4 regions of the Arthrobacter sp. B10-11 genome follow, and region 4 is predicted to be linked to each of the others. Evidence: riboswitches for the same ligand, from Rfam matches in the RefSeq annotation. Region 4 holds a riboswitch; each other region holds the start of a gene.
What was found. Region 4 has a riboswitch for thiamine pyrophosphate ahead of thiD (bifunctional hydroxymethylpyrimidine kinase/phosphomethylpyrimidine kinase). Riboswitches for the same ligand answer to the same signal wherever they lie in the genome.
Positions count from the first base shown of each region.

Region 1: it holds a riboswitch for thiamine pyrophosphate, as region 4 does, so the genes downstream of both, RW112_RS13395 (ECF transporter S component) here and thiD (bifunctional hydroxymethylpyrimidine kinase/phosphomethylpyrimidine kinase) in region 4, are expected to answer to the same signal.
Region 2: it holds a riboswitch for thiamine pyrophosphate, as region 4 does, so the genes downstream of both, thiC (phosphomethylpyrimidine synthase ThiC) here and thiD (bifunctional hydroxymethylpyrimidine kinase/phosphomethylpyrimidine kinase) in region 4, are expected to answer to the same signal.
Region 3: it holds a riboswitch for thiamine pyrophosphate, as region 4 does, so the genes downstream of both, thiO (glycine oxidase ThiO) here and thiD (bifunctional hydroxymethylpyrimidine kinase/phosphomethylpyrimidine kinase) in region 4, are expected to answer to the same signal.

Region 1 covers NZ_JAWMTH010000004.1:62,624-67,492, forward strand. Annotated here, with positions in the region: gene RW112_RS13370 (Na+/H+ antiporter subunit D) at 1-978, shown strand, start outside; gene RW112_RS13375 (Na+/H+ antiporter subunit E) at 975-1,520, shown strand; gene RW112_RS13380 (monovalent cation/H+ antiporter complex subunit F) at 1,517-1,795, shown strand; gene mnhG (monovalent cation/H(+) antiporter subunit G) at 1,785-2,219, shown strand; gene RW112_RS13390 (DUF4235 domain-containing protein) at 2,313-2,576, opposite strand; TPP riboswitch at 2,728-2,870, shown strand; gene RW112_RS13395 (ECF transporter S component) at 2,946-3,578, shown strand; gene RW112_RS13400 (ABC transporter ATP-binding protein) at 3,595-4,869, shown strand, end outside.
Region 2 covers NZ_JAWMTH010000001.1:207,625-212,493, forward strand. Annotated here, with positions in the region: gene RW112_RS01080 (hypothetical protein) at 1-221, opposite strand, end outside; gene RW112_RS01085 (VOC family protein) at 334-1,209, opposite strand; gene RW112_RS01090 (amidohydrolase family protein) at 1,294-2,376, opposite strand; TPP riboswitch at 2,481-2,588, shown strand; gene thiC (phosphomethylpyrimidine synthase ThiC) at 2,583-4,367, shown strand; gene RW112_RS01100 (alpha/beta hydrolase) at 4,353-4,869, opposite strand, start outside.
Region 3 covers NZ_JAWMTH010000001.1:574,583-579,451, reverse strand. Annotated here, with positions in the region: gene RW112_RS02710 (RNB domain-containing ribonuclease) at 1-1,160, opposite strand, end outside; gene RW112_RS02705 (ferritin-like fold-containing protein) at 1,202-1,888, shown strand; gene thiE (thiamine phosphate synthase) at 1,889-2,563, opposite strand; TPP riboswitch at 2,590-2,709, shown strand; gene thiO (glycine oxidase ThiO) at 2,696-4,003, shown strand; gene thiS (sulfur carrier protein ThiS) at 4,000-4,236, shown strand; gene RW112_RS02685 (thiazole synthase) at 4,242-4,869, shown strand, end outside.
Region 4 covers NZ_JAWMTH010000001.1:101,254-106,122, reverse strand. Annotated here, with positions in the region: gene RW112_RS00555 (Rne/Rng family ribonuclease) at 1-3,039, shown strand, start outside; TPP riboswitch at 3,152-3,249, shown strand; gene thiD (bifunctional hydroxymethylpyrimidine kinase/phosphomethylpyrimidine kinase) at 3,232-4,839, shown strand.

The sequences.
Region 1 (4,869 bases), on a different contig from region 4:
CTGTCCTTCTGGCTCCCTGACTCGTACCCCACCGCACCGGCCCCTGTCACGGCGGTGTTCGCCGGCTTGCTGACCAAGGTGGGCGTCTATGCAATGGTGCGCACCGAGACGCTCCTGTTCCCGGGGGACTCGCTGAACACCCCGCTGATGGTGGCGGCACTGCTAACCATGGTGGTGGGAATCCTGGGTGCCCTGGCCCAGAGCGACATCAAGCGTCTGCTCTCGTTCACCCTGGTGAGCCACATCGGCTACATGGTGTTCGGGCTGGCCATGTCCTCGGTGGCCGGCCTGGGCGCCGCCGTGTTCTACGTGGCCCACCACATCACCATCCAGACCAGCCTCTTCCTGGTCACCGGCCTGATCGAACGGCGCGGCGGAAGCTCGTCGATCGACCGCGTAGCCGGACTTGCCAAGCTGTCCCCTGTGCTTGCCCTGCTGTTCTTCATCCCGGCCATGAACCTTGCCGGCATCCCGCCGTTCTCGGGCTTCCTCGGCAAACTCGGGCTGATGCAGGCCGGTGTCGAGCTCGGCACACCGCTTGCCTACGCCCTGGTGATCGGCGGTGTCCTGACCAGCCTGCTGACGCTGCTGGCCGTTGCCCGCGTGTGGAACCGAGCGTTTTGGCGCAAGCCCGAGGACGCCGAGAACCCCGACCCCGTGCTGCTGGCGGACCCCGAGGACGCCGACACGGGCGACCGTGCGGGCAAACGCAATGTCACGCTGCTGCCGCGGACCATGGTGGGATCAACGATGGGGCTCGTCGCCTTCGGCGTCGCGCTTACCGTTTTCGCCGGGCCGCTGTTCCGGGTGGCGGACCAGTCCGCCGTGGACATGCTGGACAGGTCCTCCTACATCCAGGCGGTACTGGGCGAGAACGCTCCCGTGCCCCCGCTCGCGCAGCCTGAACCTCCCCAGCCTGAACCTGCGCAACCGGTGGACTCGCAGCCGGAGGACTCGCAGCCGGGGGGGCAGAAATGAGCCGCCGGCGGATCTCCATCCGGCAGGAACTGCCCCTGCTCGTCTGGCTGGTCTTTGTATGGGGTGCGCTCTGGCAGGACTTCAGCCCCGGAAACCTCCTGTTCGGAGCCCTCATCGCCGTGGTGGTGGCGCGGCTGTTCTACTTGCCCCCGGTGGAACTGGGGGGCCGGTTTAGTGTTCTGCGGGCCGTCCCGTTCGCGATCGTCTTCCTGGGCAAAGTGGTGGCCGCCAGCTTCCAGGTGCTGTACCTTGCCGTGGCCCGCGGACCCAAGGTGACCAACGCCGTCGTCGCGGTCCAGCTCCGCAGCCATTCGGATCTGATGGTCACCGCCACCGGACACGTCATCTCGCTGATTCCAGGCTCACTCGTGGTGGAAGTGGACCGCTCCACCTCCACGCTCTACATTCACGGACTGAACGTCCGGAGTGGAGAGGACATTGTGAACCTGCGCAAGGAGGTCCGGGATGCCGAGGCGGCATTGATCCGGATCATGGGCACCAGAGAGGAACTGGCCGCACTGAAACAGGAGGTGGACGCATGATGGACATCGTGCTGACCGTAACGGCCGTGATCCTGTCCTTGGCGGCAGCCGGGGCCATCGTCCGGATCGCCATCGGCCCGTCCCTGCTGGACCGCGTGCTGGCCTCGGACGTGCTGCTGGCCATCATCGGCGCCACGCTCTGCATCGACATGGCCGTGAACAGGCATCTGAACAACCTGATGCTGCTGGTGGCGCTGTCCATCATCGGGTTCATCGGATCAGTGACCGTGGCGCGCTTCGTGGCCGACCGGCGGGAGCAGCCCAATGAATCCTGAACCATCCGCCGTGGACACCATCATTGACACGGTGTCGGCTGTCTTTATGGTGGTGGGCGCCGTGATGTCCCTCGGCGCGGCGATCGGCCTGCTGCGCTTCCCCGACCTGATGAGCAGGATGCACGCCGCCACCAAGCCCCAGGTGCTGGGGCTCTTCCTGCTGCTGGCCTCGGTGGGCCTGCAGCTGCGGACCTGGTGGGTGTGGCCGGTGCTGTTCGTGGCATGGATCTTCCAGGTGCTCACCGTTCCGGTGTCTGCGCACATGGTCGGAAGAGCCGGCTACCGCACCAAGCACCTGCACAGGGAGCTCCTGTCGGTGGATGAGCTGGAGGCCGTGGTGCTGAAGGCCGCCGACAAGAAAGCTGCCGAGCCGCAGGACCCAGGCGAGCGGCCCGGGGACGACCACCAGCACGGATCAGCCTAGGGATCACTTTTCAAGGAGTTTTTGTCCAGATAACGCGACGTGGAGGCCGGTTAGCTCGCGTTATCTGGACAAAAACTCGGGTTGGGTTGGGACCTAGACGATGTCCTGGCTCTTGGCGAAGCGGGTGATCGCACGCTGGGTGCCTCGGTTGGCCAGAACCTGGATGATCGCGCTGACAGCCGCCGAGATCAGCGCGAAGGTCAGGGCGGTGCGCAGGGTGGTGGGGACGTCGTCCTTGTCGCCCTTCGGGGGCTTCCGGCCGGTGACCTTTTCCCAGACCACGTCGACTGCCTTGGTGCCGGCGAACCCGGCCAGCAGGCTTACTCCGGTCCCAAACAGCTTGATGAAGAAACTCATATCCAGTACCCCTTACAGGTGGGAGACGGCGGAAACAGGACTTCCCCTAGCCTAACCGCATCAGCCCCGCCGGATCACCGCCGAATGTGACACCGACCCCGGGATTCGGCGGGCCCGCGGGTGTAAACTTATCCACGCCCACAAGGGCGAATTGATACGACAGGGGAGCGTCGCCGTCGGGCATCACTGGAACAGTCCAGGGAACCGGAGGCGGGCGCTGAGAGTGCGGACAGCCGCAGACCCTCGAACCTGATCCGGTTAGTACCGGCGCAAGGGAGTCGAGTTCTCAGAGTGACCGGCAGCAGGCGGCGGAAGCCGCGGCCCCGCCGGCAACCACTCTCCCCTCCTGTACCTCAGGAGGAAGACATCATGACTGATATTTCTGCAAAGCAGACACTGCCACACAGCAAGCGCAGCTGGCGTGTGGTGGACATTGTGGTTGCCGCGTTGATCGCAGTGGCCGGCGGCGTCATCTTCTGGGCCTGGTCCCAGGGTGCGGCCGCGGTTTCACCGGCCATGAACGCCGTGTACCCGCCGCTGACCGGCCTCATTGCCGGCGGCTGGATGATTCCCGCCGTCCTGGGCATGCTGATCATCCGCAAGCCGGGCGCCGCCCTGTTCTGCGAAACGGTAGCCGCCACCGGCGAACTGATCATGGGCTCGCAGTACGGTGCGTCGGTGCTGTTCTCCGGCTTCGTGCAGGGGCTCGGCGCGGAGATCATCTTCGCTGTGTTCGTGTACAAGAAGTTCAACCTGCCCGTTTCGCTGCTGGCCGGTGCCGCTGCAGGCCTCTTCTGCGGCCTGAACGACTCGTTCGCTCCGTGGGGCTGGAACATCGCCTACGCCGCCGGCGACAAGCTGGCGTACATCATTTTCACCGCCATCTCCGGAGCCGTCATCGCCGGTGCACTGTCCTGGATCGCCACGCGAGGCCTGGCCAGAACCGGTGTGCTGAGCTCCTTTGCCTCCCGCAAGGCAGCATCGGAGCCGGTCTTCTCCTGACGAACGCACCCCGCTCATGACATCTTCGGACAACGTCCGCCCGGCAGCGGTCACGGCGCGCGGCTGGGGCTGGCGGCACGCCGGCCGGTCCCTGCCAGCCGTCCGCGGCCTGGACCTGGACATCCGGCCGGGCGAACGCGTGCTGCTGCTCGGTCCGTCCGGTGCCGGCAAATCCACCCTGCTGCACGCCCTCGCCGGCGTGCTCGGAGACAGCGACGCCGGAGCCCACCACGGGGGCACACCGGACGCCGAGGACTCCGACGAGACCGGGACCCTGCTGATCGACGGCGCCCCGCCGCGTGCCCGGCGAGGGTCCGCAGGCCTGATGCAGCAGGACCCGGAGACGCAGGTTGTCCTCTCCCGTGTGGGGGACGACGTCGCCTTCGGCGCCGAGAACCTTGCCGTGCCCCGCGCGGACATATGGACGCGCGTAGGTGAGGCGCTCGACGACGTCGGGCTGGCGCACCTGCCGTTGGACCACCCGACGTCGGCCCTGTCCGGCGGGCAGAAACAGCGCCTGGCGCTCGCAGGCATCCTCGCCATGCGCCCGGGACTGCTGCTCCTGGACGAGCCCACCGCCAACCTTGACCCGGCCGGAGTGCTGGAAGTCCGCGACGCCGTGGGCCGGTGCCTGGACAAGACCGGGGCCACGATGGTGGTGGTGGAACACCGCGTCGGCGTGTGGAAAGACCTTGTGGACCGGATCGTGGTGCTGCAGCCGGGATCCGCCACGGATTCGGCAGTGCTCCTGGACGGCGCCCCGGACCAGGTCCTGGCACAGGCGCGGGACCTGCTCATCGCCGCCGGCGTCTGGGTGCCCGGGTACGTCCCGGCGACCCGGACGCGGAGCAACGTTGCGGAATCAGGCGACCTCCTGCTGGCAGCGGAGCACCTGGCCGTCTCCCGCGAACGTCCCCGCCGGCGGGGCTTTAAGGCCGTCCCGCCGGTCCCGGTGCAGTCCGGCATCACGGCGCAGGTCCGGGCCGGGCAGGCGCTGACCATCACCGGCCCCAACGGTTCCGGCAAGTCCACGTTTGCGCTGACCCTGGCCGGGCTGCTCCAGCCCGTGGAGGGCAGGGTCTCCGCGACGGTGGACCTCAGCGAGGGCGCGGGCATTGACCCGTACAAGTGGAAGGCGGAGCAGCTGATTTCGCGGATCGGCACCGTGTTCCAGGAGCCGGAGCACCAGTTCGTCACCGGCCGGGTGCTGGACGAGCTGATGTTCGGCCCGCGGCACCTGGGGCACGGCGAGGAACGCGTGGATGAACTCCTGGAACGCCTCCGGCTGGGC
Region 2 (4,869 bases), 110 kb from region 4:
CCCAGGAGCGAATCGCTCGCCACATCAACCATGGCCAGTTCGTAATCCGCGCCGGATGCGTGCACCGCCGCTCCCGCCAGGTCGCCCAGCTGCTCGATCTCGAAATCGCTGATGTCCGGAATCCGCAGGGCGTCCGGGGCCGCTGGCCCGCCGCCGTCGAGGGCCCCCGCGCGCTTGAGTGCCTCATCGTGCGTGGCAACAAAGATTTCGGTGAAACCCATGGAAATCGTCCTCATTCCGTCGGCGGTGTGATGGTCCGGCCGGGCAGCTTCGATGCCGCCCCGGACTTCCGGCTTCAGCCTAACCCAGAAGGACGCGCAGGTCAGCGAAGCGTCAGCGGACGGCCACGCGGATCCGGTTGCGCCACGGATCCTCAAACCGCAGCTCGGCTCCGGTGTGGTGCGACGCCACGCCTGCAACCCGCAGACGGTCGGCAAGCGCGCCGACGTCGTCCGTTCCCGGCACTTCGATCAGGACTTCGCCCAGCCCGAGCGTGTCCCGGCGGGGCCCGGCGCCCCTGCTGTTCCAGACGTTCATCGCCATGTGGTGGTGGTACCCGCCGGCCGAGACGAACAGGGCCTGTCCGTGCCATCCGGCCGTCTTCTCGAAGCCGAGGGTGCGCACGTAGAAGTCGTGCGCTGACTGTACGTCGCCCACCTGGAGGTGGACATGGCCGACGCCGGCGCCGGACTCGCGCTGCCCGCTCACCGCCTCTTCGGTCAGGAATTCCTGAAGGAACCGCTGAGGCGGCAGGGCAAGGCTGTCCATGACCACATTGGTACCCTCCCAGGACCAGGCCTCACGCGGGCGGTCCCAGTAGAGCTCAATGCCGTTGCCCTCGGGGTCGTTGAAGTAGAAGGCCTCGCTGACGAGGTGGTCGGCGCTTCCCGTGAACAGCCGCGGTTCATATCGGGCCGCGGAGGCAACCGTGGCCGCGAGCGACGGGCGGTCCTCGAAGAGCAGTGCCGTGTGGAACAGCCCGGCTTCACCCCTGGCCGGGAGGTTAAGTTCCGGCGCCGGTGCCAGGTGGACCAAAGGTTTTGCGCGCCGGCCAAGGTACACGCCGCCGTCCTGCTCGGCCACGACCTCCAGCCCGAGCGCCCGCTGGTAGTAGTCCGTCATCAGCTTGATGTCGCCCACCTTGAGCATCACCGTCCCCATGGCGAGGTCGGCAGGCAGGACGTCCTTGCTGCTGGATTCTGTGGTCATGGCAACTCCCAAACTCCCGAAACTTCGCCGCCGGTGCCGGCGACGCTTACATAGAGTTAAATTACTTGAAGCTTCAATTTATTCCTAGCGGAGCTGACTGCCCCGCAGGACGATGTGCCTAAGGTCCCGCAGCGTGGCCGGATCGACCCTGGGATCCGTGTCGCACAGTACGACGTCGGCACTGGCACCTTCGGTAATGCCGTCCGCTCCCAGCCACTCCCGGGCGGCCCACGACGCAGCGCCGAGGGCCGCCGTCGCCGGCAGGCCGGCGGTGTGGAGCGCGATGATTTCGTCCACGATCCGGCCGTGGCGGATGACGCTGCCCGCATCCGTCCCGGCGTAGATCGGCACGCCGGCTTCGAAAGCTTCCACGATCCGTTCGTTCCGGCGCTCCCACAGTGCGCGCATGTGTGCCGCGTACACCGGAAACTTCTGTTCTGCCCGGGACGCAATGTCCGGGAAGGTCGCAATATTGATGAGCGTGGGCACGATCGGAACCTGCTGGTCGACAAACCGGGGTAGGTGCCGGGGCAGGAGTCCGGTTCCGTGTTCGATGCAGTCGATCCCGGCGTCGAGCATGTCATCCAGGGTGTCCTCGGCGAAACAGTGCGCCGTCACCCTGGCCCCTTCATCGTGCGCCGCCCGGACGGCGTCCCGCACCACGGCGGCAGGGAACGACGGCGCGAGGTCGCCGGCGTCGCGGTCTATCCAGTCCCCCACGAGCTTGACCCAGCCATCACCCGCGCGGGCCTGCTTCCGCACTGCCTCGACCAGGCCGTCCGGCTCCACTTCGACGGCAAACCCCCTGAGGTACCGCCCGGTCCTGGCTACATGCCGGCCGGCGCGGATGATCCGGGGCAGCTCCGGGCGCTGCTGGAGCCAGCGTGTGTCGTGGACGGCGCCGGCATCACGGACCAGCAGTGTTCCCGCGTTCCGGTCCGTGACGGCCTGCTCCTCCGCCACGGAATCCGGAACGTCACCGGCGGGTCCCAGCCCGATGTGGCAGTGGGCATCCACCAGGCCCGGAAGGACCCAGCCGTCAAGCACCACGTCCGGCGGAGCGGCCGGACGGCTGAATGTCAGCCGGCCGTCCACGGCCCAAAGGCCCCGCCGCTCCCGGTCCGGGGCAGTGAGCACGGTCCCGCTGAATTCAATGACGCCACGCATGCTTCAAGCCTAACCCTGCCCGTCCCGCCACCGCCCCGCACCCGGCACCCGGTGTCACAGCCGGTGTTGTTGGGGACCCGCGCCATGCCTTGTGGTAGCTTCGTCTACGACCACACGGGTGCCCTTGCAGGGGCTGAGATCGGGCTGACGCAGCCTGCGACCGTTGAACCTGTCCGGGTAATGCCGGCGAAGGAAGTGAGTATTCCGTGAATACACCAGAAACACAGCTCTCCCCTGCCCAAAAAGAAACGCAGTCCCTGAAGTCCCACGCATTGGCGTTCCTCACCGATGAGGCTACCGGGATCCGGGTGCCGGTCACTGAGATCGCCCTGGAGGACTCCCCCGGCGGGGCAGCAAATGCGCCGTTCCGGGTGTACCGGACTGCGGGGCCCGGAAGCGATCCCGTGGTGGGCCTGGAACCGTTCAGGACCCGATGGATCGAATCACGGGCGGACACCGAGCCGTACAGCGGCCGGGAACGGAACCTGCTCGACGACGGCAAGTCGGCCGTGCGCCGCGGCGCCGCGTCCGCGGAGTGGAAGGGCGCGCAGCCCGTTCCCCGACGTGCCGTCGAAGGCAGGACTGTCACGCAAATGCATTACGCCCGGCAGGGTGTGGTGACCCCCGAGATGCAGTTCGTCGCCCTCCGCGAAAACTGCGACGTGGAGCTGGTCCGGAGTGAAGTGGCTGCCGGCCGCGCCATCATTCCCAACAACATCAACCACCCGGAGTCCGAGCCGATGATCATCGGCAAAGCCTTCCTCGTCAAGATCAACGCCAACATCGGCAACTCGGCCGTGACCAGCTCCATCGCCGAGGAAGTGGACAAACTGCAGTGGGCCACCCAGTGGGGAGCCGACACCGTGATGGACCTGTCCACCGGTGATGACATCCACACCACTCGTGAGTGGATCATCCGCAACTCCCCCGTCCCCATCGGCACGGTGCCCATCTACCAGGCGCTGGAGAAGGTCAACGGCGAGGCCAACAAACTAACCTGGGAGATCTTCCGCGACACCGTAATCGAACAGTGTGAGCAGGGTGTGGACTACATGACCATCCACGCCGGAGTCCTGCTGCGTTATGTGCCCCTGACGGCCAACCGGGTCACCGGCATCGTTTCGCGGGGCGGTTCGATCATGGCTGGCTGGTGCCTCTCGCACCACCAGGAGAACTTCCTTTACACGCACTTCGATGAGCTGTGCGAAATTTTCGCCAAGTACGACGTCGCGTTCTCCCTGGGTGACGGCCTGCGGCCCGGCGCGACGGCGGACGCGAACGACGCGGCCCAGTTCGCCGAACTGGATACCCTGGCGGAACTGACCCAGCGCGCCTGGGAGTTCGATGTGCAGGTGATGGTGGAGGGACCGGGCCACGTGCCGTTCCATCTGGTCCGCGAAAACGTGGAACGCCAGCAGGAACTCTGCAAGGGTGCACCGTTCTACACCCTGGGGCCCTTGGTCACGGACATAGCACCGGGCTACGACCACATCACTTCCGCGATCGGCGCCACGGAGATCGCCCGCTACGGCACAGCGATGCTCTGCTACGTCACGCCCAAGGAACACCTGGGCCTGCCGAACAAGGACGACGTGAAGACCGGTGTGATCACGTACAAGATCGCCGCCCACGCGGCGGACCTCGCGAAGGGCCACCCGGGCGCGCACGAACGTGACGACGCATTGTCCAAGGCCCGGTTCGAATTCCGGTGGCGGGACCAGTTTGCACTCTCGCTGGACCCGGTCACTGCGGAAGCCTTCCACGACGAGACGCTGCCCGCAGAACCGGCCAAGACCGCGCATTTCTGTTCCATGTGCGGGCCCAAGTTCTGCTCCATGCGCATCAGCCAGGACATCAGGGACGAATACGGTTCAGCCGAGGCCCAGGCGGCCCTCGCCGAGATGGCGGCAGGCATGCGGGAAAAGAGCAACGAATTCCTGGCAGCCGGCGGAAAGGTCTATCTCCCGGAGCTGCAGCTACGACGCCCGTGAGTGCTGGCGGCGGCTTACTTCTGCGATGAACAACCGGATGAAGCGGTCGCCCTCCACCGAGTCCTGGGGCCGGTGTCCGCCCGCGGCAACGCGGTGCAGGGCACCGGTTTCGCGCAGGTAGCCGGCGATCTCCTCGTAGAGCGGCTCCCAGCCGCCGGTGAGGACCAGTGTGGGGACACCCGGAACGATGTCCAGCGGCGCCTCCCACGGAGGGGCCTGCAGCCGGAGCCGGCGTGCGGCGTTGAGCGCCTCCGGCGTGGACGGCCCATCGCTGTGCACGGAAAAGGCACGCCGGACGAATTCCCGCTGGAAGTCGTCGTCGCCAAGCTGGTGCCGCACGTCGAACAGCGGCTGCATCAGGGCACGGTGCGCGGCACTCGCAGGCAGTTCAGCGGTCAGGGAGAGGCAGGCGGGCTCCACAAGGACGAGGGACTGCACCAGGTCCGGGCGCTCCACGGCTGCCATCATGGCCGCGATGGCACCCTGGGCGTGGGCCACCACA
Region 3 (4,869 bases), 470 kb from region 4:
TCCGGCAGCGAAGGAAGTGCCTCGCGGGCCCAGTCGGGAACCGCGGTGCCGTTGCTGAGCGCCTCGCAGATCACCAGGACAAAGCGGTCAATCAGGCGCCGCAGCGGCGCCGTGGTGTGCGCATACGCAGCCCCGATGGCCGATTGGATGGCGGCCTCCGGTACCGTGCCGTCAAAGGGGGTGTAACCGGCGCCCCGGAACAGCATGCCGGCGGAGTGCAGGATGGCCAGCTGCCGGGGATCGGTGGGATCAAGGGAACGCAAATACTCCCCGTAGCTCGCCTCGCCGTCCCAGGGCTTGCCGAGGGCGTTGGTCTGCCGCCGGAAGTGCAGGAGGGACCGTTCGTCGGGGGCAGGCATGGTACGCAGGATGCCCACTTTGCCGTCGAGCATCAGGTCCGCGGCAGCCATGCCGGTCATGAGGGAGATCTGGGCGTTCCAGTCCTCCACCGGGAGGGAGGGGGCCGCCACGATGCGGAAACCGCCGTCGGGTGTCTGTTCGATTTCCTGTTCCGGCATGTTCAGGCTTGCGCCGCCGCGCAGCCGCTCCAGTTCGACGCGTTTCAGCCCCACCTCTTTGAGCAGCTGCAGGACAGGAACAGCATTGCCGGAATCGAGCTCGGCCTGGACGCCCTTGTAGTTGAGTTTCGCCCGGCTCCTGATTTTGGCGCGGCGCACCAGCACCGAATCCACCCGGGCTGCCGTATCCAGGTCAAACTCCCACACGAAGGCGGAGCACAGCTGGCCGGCCAGCAGGCTGCCGGCACGCTCGCTGATGACTTCCGGGTGAAGCGGAATCCGCCCGTCCGGAGCATAGATCGTCTGTCCCCGGCGACGTGTCTCGGCGTCGAGCGCCCCGCCCGGTGCAACGAAGGACGGAACATCGGCGATGGCGTAGAAGACCTTATATCCGTCCCCTGACCTCTCGATGTAGAGGGCCTGGTCCAGGTCCGTGGAGGACGCAGGATCTATGGTCACAAACTCCACTGGAGTGAGGTCAAGGTCCGGCATCTTGTGCTCTGCAATGGCCGCCAGCGCATCCTCGAGGACGTCGTCGGGGAACGGCCCGGGCAGCTCCAGCTCCGTACGGAGCGCGTTCAGGGCCTCGGCCAGCCGGTTGGTCTGTTCGTGGACACTGGGAGTCAGGCGATGATGTGACACGAAAGTCAGATTAGCTCGATTTGCGCCATTAGTCTTGGACGATGAGCTCATCCCCGGCTGACACCGCTCACTACAACCGCTTCATCGCAGACCTGTTCGGAATGATGGCCTACGGCGAGCTGTCGGCCTTCGAACGGTTCGCCGCCGACGCACGGTATTCGCCCACCCTCCACGACCGTGCCGTGCTCGGCAGGATTGCCGTGGTGGAGTTCCAGCACTACGAGCTGGTGAGCTCCCGCCTCGCGGACATGGGGATCGACGCTGAGGACGCCATGCTGCCGTTCCAGGCAGCCGTGGACTTCTTCCATTCACGGACGCGCCCGGGTGACTGGTTCGAATCACTGATGAAGGCTTATGTCATCGATACGGTTTCCGCTGACTTCTACCGGGCCATCTCCCGCTACGTCGACGCGGGCACACGGGAACTCATCGAGGAGGTCCAGGCCTCCGATGAGACGACACAGGTGCTCCGCGAACTGCTCAGGGGCGCCTTGGCAGATGATCCCAGGCTCGCCTCCAGGCTTGCGCTATGGGCCAGGCGGCTGCTCGGCGAAGCACTGACGCAGGCGCAGCGGGTCAGCCATGAGCATGCGTTCCTGGGACGCCTGATCGGCGGCGGGGATGGCGGCGGGGACACTGCCGCGGCGAACGAGCTGGTCAGCGGGCTGATCGCCGGGCTGGCAGGGAACCATTCCCGGCGGATGACGGAGCTCGGCCTGGCCGGATAGTCAGGAGGATCCGGCGTCGAGGGCGGCCAGGAGCGACCGCGCAGCTGCGGCAGGATCATCGGCCTCGGTGATGGCGCGGACCACCACGATCCGCTGTGCGCCCGCAGCCACCACCTGCTCAACGTTGCCCAGGTCGATGCCGCCGATGGCGAACCACGGCAGCTGCGTCGTGCCGGCCTCGCCAGCGGCCGCCGCGGCGTAGCGGACCAGGTCGAGGCCGACAGCGGCCCTCCCCGGCTTGGTGGGAGTGGCCCACACCGGCCCGACGCAGAAGTAGTCCAGGCCGCCGGGGCCGCGTGATGCGGCGATGGCGGCATCGATCTGTTCCGGACTGTGCGTTGAGAGGCCGATGACGGCTTCATTGCCGAGGAACTTGCGTGCCGACGCCAGGGGGAGGTCTTTCTGGCCGACATGGAGCACGGGTGCGCCGGAGAGCGAGGCAATGTCCGCGCGGTCGTTGACCGACCAGAGGCGGCCGTGGCGGCGGGCCGCGGCTTCCAGCACGTCGAGCAGTTCGAGCTCTTCGGCCGCTTCCAGGTTCTTGTCCCGGAGCTGGATGATGTCAACGCCTCCGGCATAGGCGGCGTCAACGAAGTCTCCGAAATCGCCACGGTCGGTGCGGGCGTCGGTGCAGAGGTACAGGCGGGCGTCAGTGAGGAGGGCTTGCTCGGTCATGGCACCAGCCTAGTTCCCCTAAACTGATGGAGTACCGCGGGAGCCCGCTGCAGCTGTCACAAAGCTGCAGGGCTGAGAGGGCGTCAGAGCCGACCGCTTGACCTGATCCGGTTAGTACCGGCGTAGGGAAGGATGAGAGTGACCCCGCAATCTCCAGCAGGCTACCCCGCCGCGCGCCTGGACATCAGCGCCGATGTCGCCGTAATCGGAGGCGGAATCATCGGCCACGGCATCGCCTGGGAAGCCCGGCAGTCGGGCAGGTCCGTGGTGATCATCGACGACGCCCCCGGTACGGGCGCGAGCTGGGCCGCGGCCGGCATGCTGGCTCCGGTCAGCGAACTGCACTACCAGGAGGAAGAGCTCCTGGAGCTCATGCTCCACTCCTCGGAGCTTTGGCCCGCCTTCGCCGCCGGACTGCAACGCGGTGCCCCGGCCGGCGCCGGCCCGGACACCGGTTACCTCACGACGTCGACCCTCGCCGTGGGTGCCGACGCCGCCGACCGGCGGGCGCTCGCCGACCTGCGCGGCGCCCAGCGGTCCAGCGGCCTCACAGTGGAACCACTGACAGTCAGGGAAGCACGTGCCCGCGAGCCGTTGCTGAGCCCCGGCATCTCCTGCGCCTTCGACATCCCGGCCGACCACCAGGTGGATCCCCGCAGGCTCCTGGCCCTGATTGCGGACTCCCTGCTGGGCTGCGCCGTGCGTGAGCGGGCCGCCGGCCTGCTCTGGGAGGACGGGCGGGTCACCGGTGTCGGCCTGGCCGGGGGAGGCGCCGTGCATGCCGGGGAGACAATCATCGCCAACGGGCTGGATGCAGCGTCACTCGGCGGACTGCCGGCCGGCCTCCAACTGCCGCTCCGCCCGGTGTACGGCGACATCCTGCGCCTGCGTGTCCCCGCCTACCTGCAGCCGCTGCTGACATCCACCGTCCGCGGCATGGTCCACGGAGTCCCCGTCTACATCGTGCCCCGGCAGGACGGCACGGTGGTGATCGGGGCCACCCAGCGCGAAGACGCACTCTCGGGAGCCGGCAAGGACCAGGCAGGGCCGCCCGGGCCCGAAGGGCTGCCCGGCTCAGCTGTTTCAGCGGGCGGCGTCTACCAGTTGCTTCGTGACGCGCAGGTGCTGGTACCCGCGGTCGCCGAACTGGAACTCCTGGAAGCCACAGCGCGGGCCCGGCCGGGAACACCGGACAACGCGCCGCTGCTGGGGCGCGTCGCGGACGCCGGAACCGGCGGTGACGTACCGGGGCTGATCATTGCCACCGGATTCTTCCGCCATGGCGTCCTGCTCACTCCCGCGGCAGCTTCCATCTGCAGGCAGCTGCTGGACGGCACGGCCGATCCGCGGTGGGCGCCGTTCCGGCCCCACCGGTTTTCCGGCCCTCCGGCCACCCCCGCGAAACTTCCCGCCCCCGCCCCGATCAAGGAAACAGCATGAACATCACACTGAACGGCACGGTCCACGCGGTGGACGACGGCGCGTCCGTCACCACCCTCATCAGCCAGGTCACCGGCAGGAACCTTGCCCCCAACGGGCAGGCGGCCGACGGCCGGAAGCTGGGTGTGGCGGTGGCGCGGAATTCCGAGGTGGTGCCCCGCAGCCAGTGGTTTGTGACGGCGCTCGCCGAGGGCGACGACGTCGAACTTGTTACCGCGGTACAGGGAGGTTGAGCATTATGGCAGGAACTACGGTTGCCGGAGTGGCAGGGACCCCGCAGCAGGCGGCCGCGGACCCGTTCATCGTGGACGGCGTCCCGCTGGGATCGCGGCTGATCATGGGCACCGGCGGTGCCCCCAGCCTGGACGGGCTGGGCGCGGCGCTGCTCGCCTCGGGCACGGAGCTGACCACCGTGGCCATGCGCCGCTACTCGCCGGCCGAAACAGGCTCGCTGTTCCAGCTCCTGGTGGACCACAACATCCGGGTCCTCCCCAACACCGCCGGCTGCTTCACGGCAAGGGACGCGGTCATGACGGCGGAACTGGCCCGGGAGGCGCTGGAGACGGACTGGGTGAAGCTCGAGGTGATAGCCGATGAACACACCCTCCTCCCGGACGCCGTGGAGCTGGTGGACGCCACCGAGCAGCTGGTGAACCGCGGATTCAAGGTGTTCGCCTACACGAATGACGACCCCGTGCTGGCGCTGCGGCTGGAGAACCTTGGCGCCACCGCCGTGATGCCCCTCGGGGCGCCCATCGGCACGGGACTGGGCATCCTGAACCCGCACAACATCGAACTCATCGTTTCCCGGGCATCCGTTCCCGTGGTGCTGGATGCCGGCATCGGCACGGCGTCCGACGCTGCCC
Region 4 (4,869 bases):
GAAGCCGCCGCCGTTGAAAAACCGGTCCGTCGCCGCGCCTCACGTGCCAAGGCCCCCGCTAAGGCAGCCGACGCCGCGCCGGCCGAGCCTGCCGCGCAGAACGCAGCGCCCGTTGCCGAAGCCTCAACAGCCGAGGTAGAAGTTGCCGCGACGGACCAGGAATCTGCACCCCGGGAAGCTCCTGTCCGGGAGTCATCCACGGCCCAAGCGCCCGCTGCACCGGCGGCTACCCAGCCTGATGAGACTGCCGAAGCCGAAACCGCCAGCCCCGTCGGTGCGCTCTTCCTTGAGCCCGGTTCGGTCACTTCCATGATCTTCCAGGCCCCGGACCTGAGCACCGTGATCCGGCCGGCAGCCACGCCGGCCGTAGCCAAGGAAATCGACGAGGAAGACACAGAAGACGACGGCGAGGAAGGCGAGGCCGGTGGCTCCCGCCGCCGTCGTAGCCGCGGACGCCGCGGACGCAGCCGCGTGACTGACCGGGAAGCTGCCGGCGAGGCCGAACCTGCCGAAGGTGCTGCCGATGACGAGGACACCGATGAGGAGTCCACCCGGACCGCGGACGACGGCGTGACCTCCCGCCGTCGCCGCCGCCGCCGCCGCGGCGACCAGGACCTTGAGCTGACCGGCGGGGGAGATGACGACCCGCCCAACACGGTGACCCGCGTTCGCGCGCCGCGCGCCATCAGCGAAGCCCCGGTCAACAACCGCGTCACCTCCGTCAAGGGCTCCACCAGGCTTGAAGCCAAGAAGCAGCGCCGCCGCGAATCCCGCGACACCGGCCGCCGCCGCACCGTCATCACCGAGGCCGAGTTCCTGGCGCGCCGTGAATCCGTGGACCGCCAGATGATCGTCCGCCAGCGCGACGACAGAATCCAGATCGGTGTCCTGGAAGACGGCGTCCTGGCGGAACACTTCGTTTCCAAGACGCAGCAGGACTCGCTGATCGGCAACGTGTACCTCGGCAAGGTCCAGAATGTGCTGCCCTCAATGGAAGCTGCCTTCGTCGACATCGGGCGCGGCCGCAACGCAGTCCTTTACGCCGGTGAAGTCAACTGGGACGCCGTCAATCTCGAGGGCAAGCAGCGCCGGATCGAAAACGCACTGAAGTCCGGCGACTCCGTGCTGGTCCAGGTCACCAAGGACCCCGTCGGCCACAAGGGCGCCCGCCTGACCAGCCAGATCTCCCTGCCCGGACGCTACCTCGTGTACGTGCCCGGGGGCTCCATGACCGGCATCTCGCGCAAGCTGCCCGACGTCGAACGCAACCGCCTCAAGCGGATCCTCAAGGACCGCCTGCCGGAGGACGCCGGCGTGATTGTCCGCACCGCGGCCGAGGGCGCGTCCGAGGAAGAGCTGACGCACGACATCAACCGCCTGCGCGCCCAGTGGGAAGGCATCGAAGGCCAGGCCACGTCCACCAAGATCCTTGCCCCGGAGCTCCTCTACGGCGAACCGGACCTCACCATCAAGGTGGTCCGTGACGTCTTCAACGAGGACTTCTCCAAGCTGATCGTCTCCGGCGAGGAAGCCTGGGACACCATCGAGGCGTACGTGACGTACGTGGCTCCGGACCTGGTGGGCCGGCTCGAAAAGTGGACCAAGGACACGGACATCTTCGCGGCGTGGCGGATCGATGAGCAGATCCACAAGGCATTGGACCGCAAGGTCTTCCTGCCCTCCGGCGGCTCCCTCGTGATCGACCGCACCGAAGCCATGACCGTGGTGGACGTCAACACCGGCAAGTTCACCGGCAGCGGCGGCAACCTCGAGGAAACCGTCACCAAAAACAACCTGGAAGCTGCCGAGGAAGTGGTGCGCCAGCTGCGCCTCCGCGACATCGGCGGCATCATCGTCATCGACTTCATCGACATGGTGCTGGAATCGAACCGCGACCTGGTGCTGCGCCGCATGGTGGAGTGCCTCGGCCGCGACCGGACCAAGCACCAGGTTGCCGAAGTGACCTCGCTGGGCCTGGTGCAGATGACCCGAAAGCGCATGGGCACCGGGCTGCTGGAAGTCTTCGGCGAACAGTGCGAGGCCTGTGCCGGCCGCGGCATCGTCACCCACGACGAGCCTGTGGAGCACCGCCGCGCCAACACCGTTGCCGCCGAGCACCACGTGCAGCGGACCGAGATCCAGCAGCAGCAGCCCCGGACGGAGCGCAAGAGCCGCCGCCGCGGCAAGGGAGGCCAGCCGATTTCCGAGGCAGCCCCGTCGGCGCCCGCTCCGGCACACCACGAGCCCACAGAAGCCGAACGCCACGCCAAGGCTGAGGCCACCCGCGTGGCGCTGGCGAACATCGCCGCGGCCGCGCACGCAGCCCACCTGCACGACGCCGAAGCGGGCCATGCGGCCCCGGCCGCAGCAGCCGCGGCACAGGCAGTAGGCCAGGCACTGGCAGCCCAGGCATCCTCCGGCCAGGCACCCTCCGGGCAGGCCGGGACTCCGGCCAGGCCCGGGTCCGCGCCGGCGCAGCCCGCTGCCACGCAGGCAGCTCCTGCCGCGGTACGCCCGTCCAAGGCATCGGAAACCGAGGTGGCTGCTGCCGGACGTCCCGCGGCGGTCCTGACCTTCGGCGGCGAAAAGGTGGCGTTGCCGTTCGTTGAGCATGGCGGAGAAGCGCCTTCCCCGGGAGCTTCCCTGACGCTTGACCGGCTGGCTGAAGCCTTCGCGCACCTTGGCGAGCCTGTCGTGGCCGAAACTCCGGCGGCACCTGCCGAACAGCAGGTTGCGGCTCAGCCTGCGGTTCAGGCACCTGCCCAGGTGCCGGCAGCGCATGCTGCTGAAGCGGACTACACCGATCACACTGCGGTGCAGGGCCGGGCGCGCCGCCCCCGCCGCAACCGGAGCGCCAGCCGTGCCCAGGGCGCAGCGAACGAGACGTCCGTGGAACACCACGAGGCTGCTCCGGTACCTGCGTCAGGTCACACCCACGAAGCAAAGGCACCCGAGCCGGCTCAGAAGGACGCGCCTGCCAAGGCACCCGCCAACGAACCGATCATCCTCGGCGTAGGTGTCCCGGCCTCCGAGCTCTGATCTCAGGGCAGGTTCCACAAACTGACATCGCGGGTGGGGTCCGAGGCAGGCGTAGCAATACGCCGGTTTCGGGCCGCACCCGCGAGTTCGTTGCGGGGAAACAGTAGGCTGGGGGACTGACACGGGGTGCCGCGCACAGGGCCGGCTGAGATCCACACCCGTTGAACCTGTCCGGTTAGCACCGGCGAAGGGATGTCTCCTTTGGCAATATCATTCCTGCCCACGCCTGCCTCCACGGCAACCCCCTCAGCGTCCGGCGGCTCATCATCCGGCGGCGCCCTCCTTCGCCGTACGCCGCGGGTGCTGGCCATCGCCGGCTCCGATCCGTCCGGCGGGGCCGGGATCCAGGCGGACCTCAAGAGCATTGCCGCCAACGGCGGATACGGCATGGCTGCCATCACCGCCTTGACGGCGCAGAACACCCGCGGCGTCCGTGCCGTCCACGTGCCCCCGGCGGACTTCCTGACCGCCCAGCTTGAGGCCATCAGTGATGACATCAGCGTTGACGCCGTCAAGATCGGCATGCTGGGTGACTCTGCGGTGATTGCCGCCGTCCGCGGCTGGCTGCAGAAGTCCCGTCCCGCCGTCGTCGTTCTTGATCCCGTAATGGTCGCCACCAGCGGGGACCGGCTCCTGCAGGAGGCGGCCGAGGCGGAACTGCGTGAACTCCTGCCCCTTGCCGACCTCGTCACTCCGAACCTGGCAGAACTGGCGATGCTCCTCAACGAACCCCTCGCCGGCGACTGGGAAGCGGCACTGGCCCAAGGCAAGCGCCTCGCCGCCCAGGCGGGCACCACCGTCCTGGTCAAGGGCGGACATCTCGACGGCGGTGCCTGCCCCGACGCGCTCGTCAACACCGAAGGGCTGCTCGGCCAGGACGTTGTGGTAGTCCCCGGCGAGCGGATCACCACCAGGAACAGCCACGGCACCGGCTGTTCGCTGTCCTCGGCGATGGCAACTGCGCAGGCACGGCTGGGGGACTGGGAAGCATCCCTGCGGGAAGTGAAGCCGTGGCTGCAGGGAGCGCTCCGGGAAGCCGAAGCACTGGAAGTGGGAACAGGCAACGGCCCGGTCCACCATTTCCACCATCTCGCGCCCAAAGGCGCGGACGCGCCGGCCGAAGGGCAGTTCGCTGCGGTGCTCCGGCAGGACGCCGGGCCGGACCTGGACGACATCTACGGGCTGGACTTCATCCGCGCCCTGGCCGACGGCACCCTCACCGAGCAGCACTTTGCGTATTACCTTGCCCAGGACGCCATTTACCTGAACGGCTATTCCAGGGTCCTGTCCCGTGCCGCCGCCATTGCCCCCACCGAGGCCGAACAGCTTTTCTGGGCGCGCGCGGCCCAGCAATGCCTCGAAGTCGAGTCCGAACTGCACCGGACGTGGCTCAGCACCCGGAAGGTGGACGCAGGCCTGGGGCCCGTGACCAAGTCCTACGTGGACCATCTCCTCGCTTCGTCTGTTTCCGGCAGCTACGGGGTGCTCGTTGCCGCGGTGCTTCCGTGCTTCTGGCTGTACGCCGAGGTGGGCGCCACACTTCACGGACAGTTCCTGGCGGCCGGCTCGCCGGCCAGCCACCCTTACGCCGGGTGGCTCCGTACCTACGCGGACGAGGAGTTCGCCGCAGCCACCAGGGAGGCGGTCCGCATCGCCGACGCTGCGGCCCGGGCGGCGTCCGGGACGGAACGGCAGGCCATGCGGACGGCCTTCCGCCAGTCGTGCCGCTACGAGGTGGACTTTTTCGACGCGCCGAGGCTGCATGCTGCACCGCAGAGGGTTTCGCAGCCGGTAGGATAGTGGGGCACGGTTCCGGAAGTCGTTGCAGCA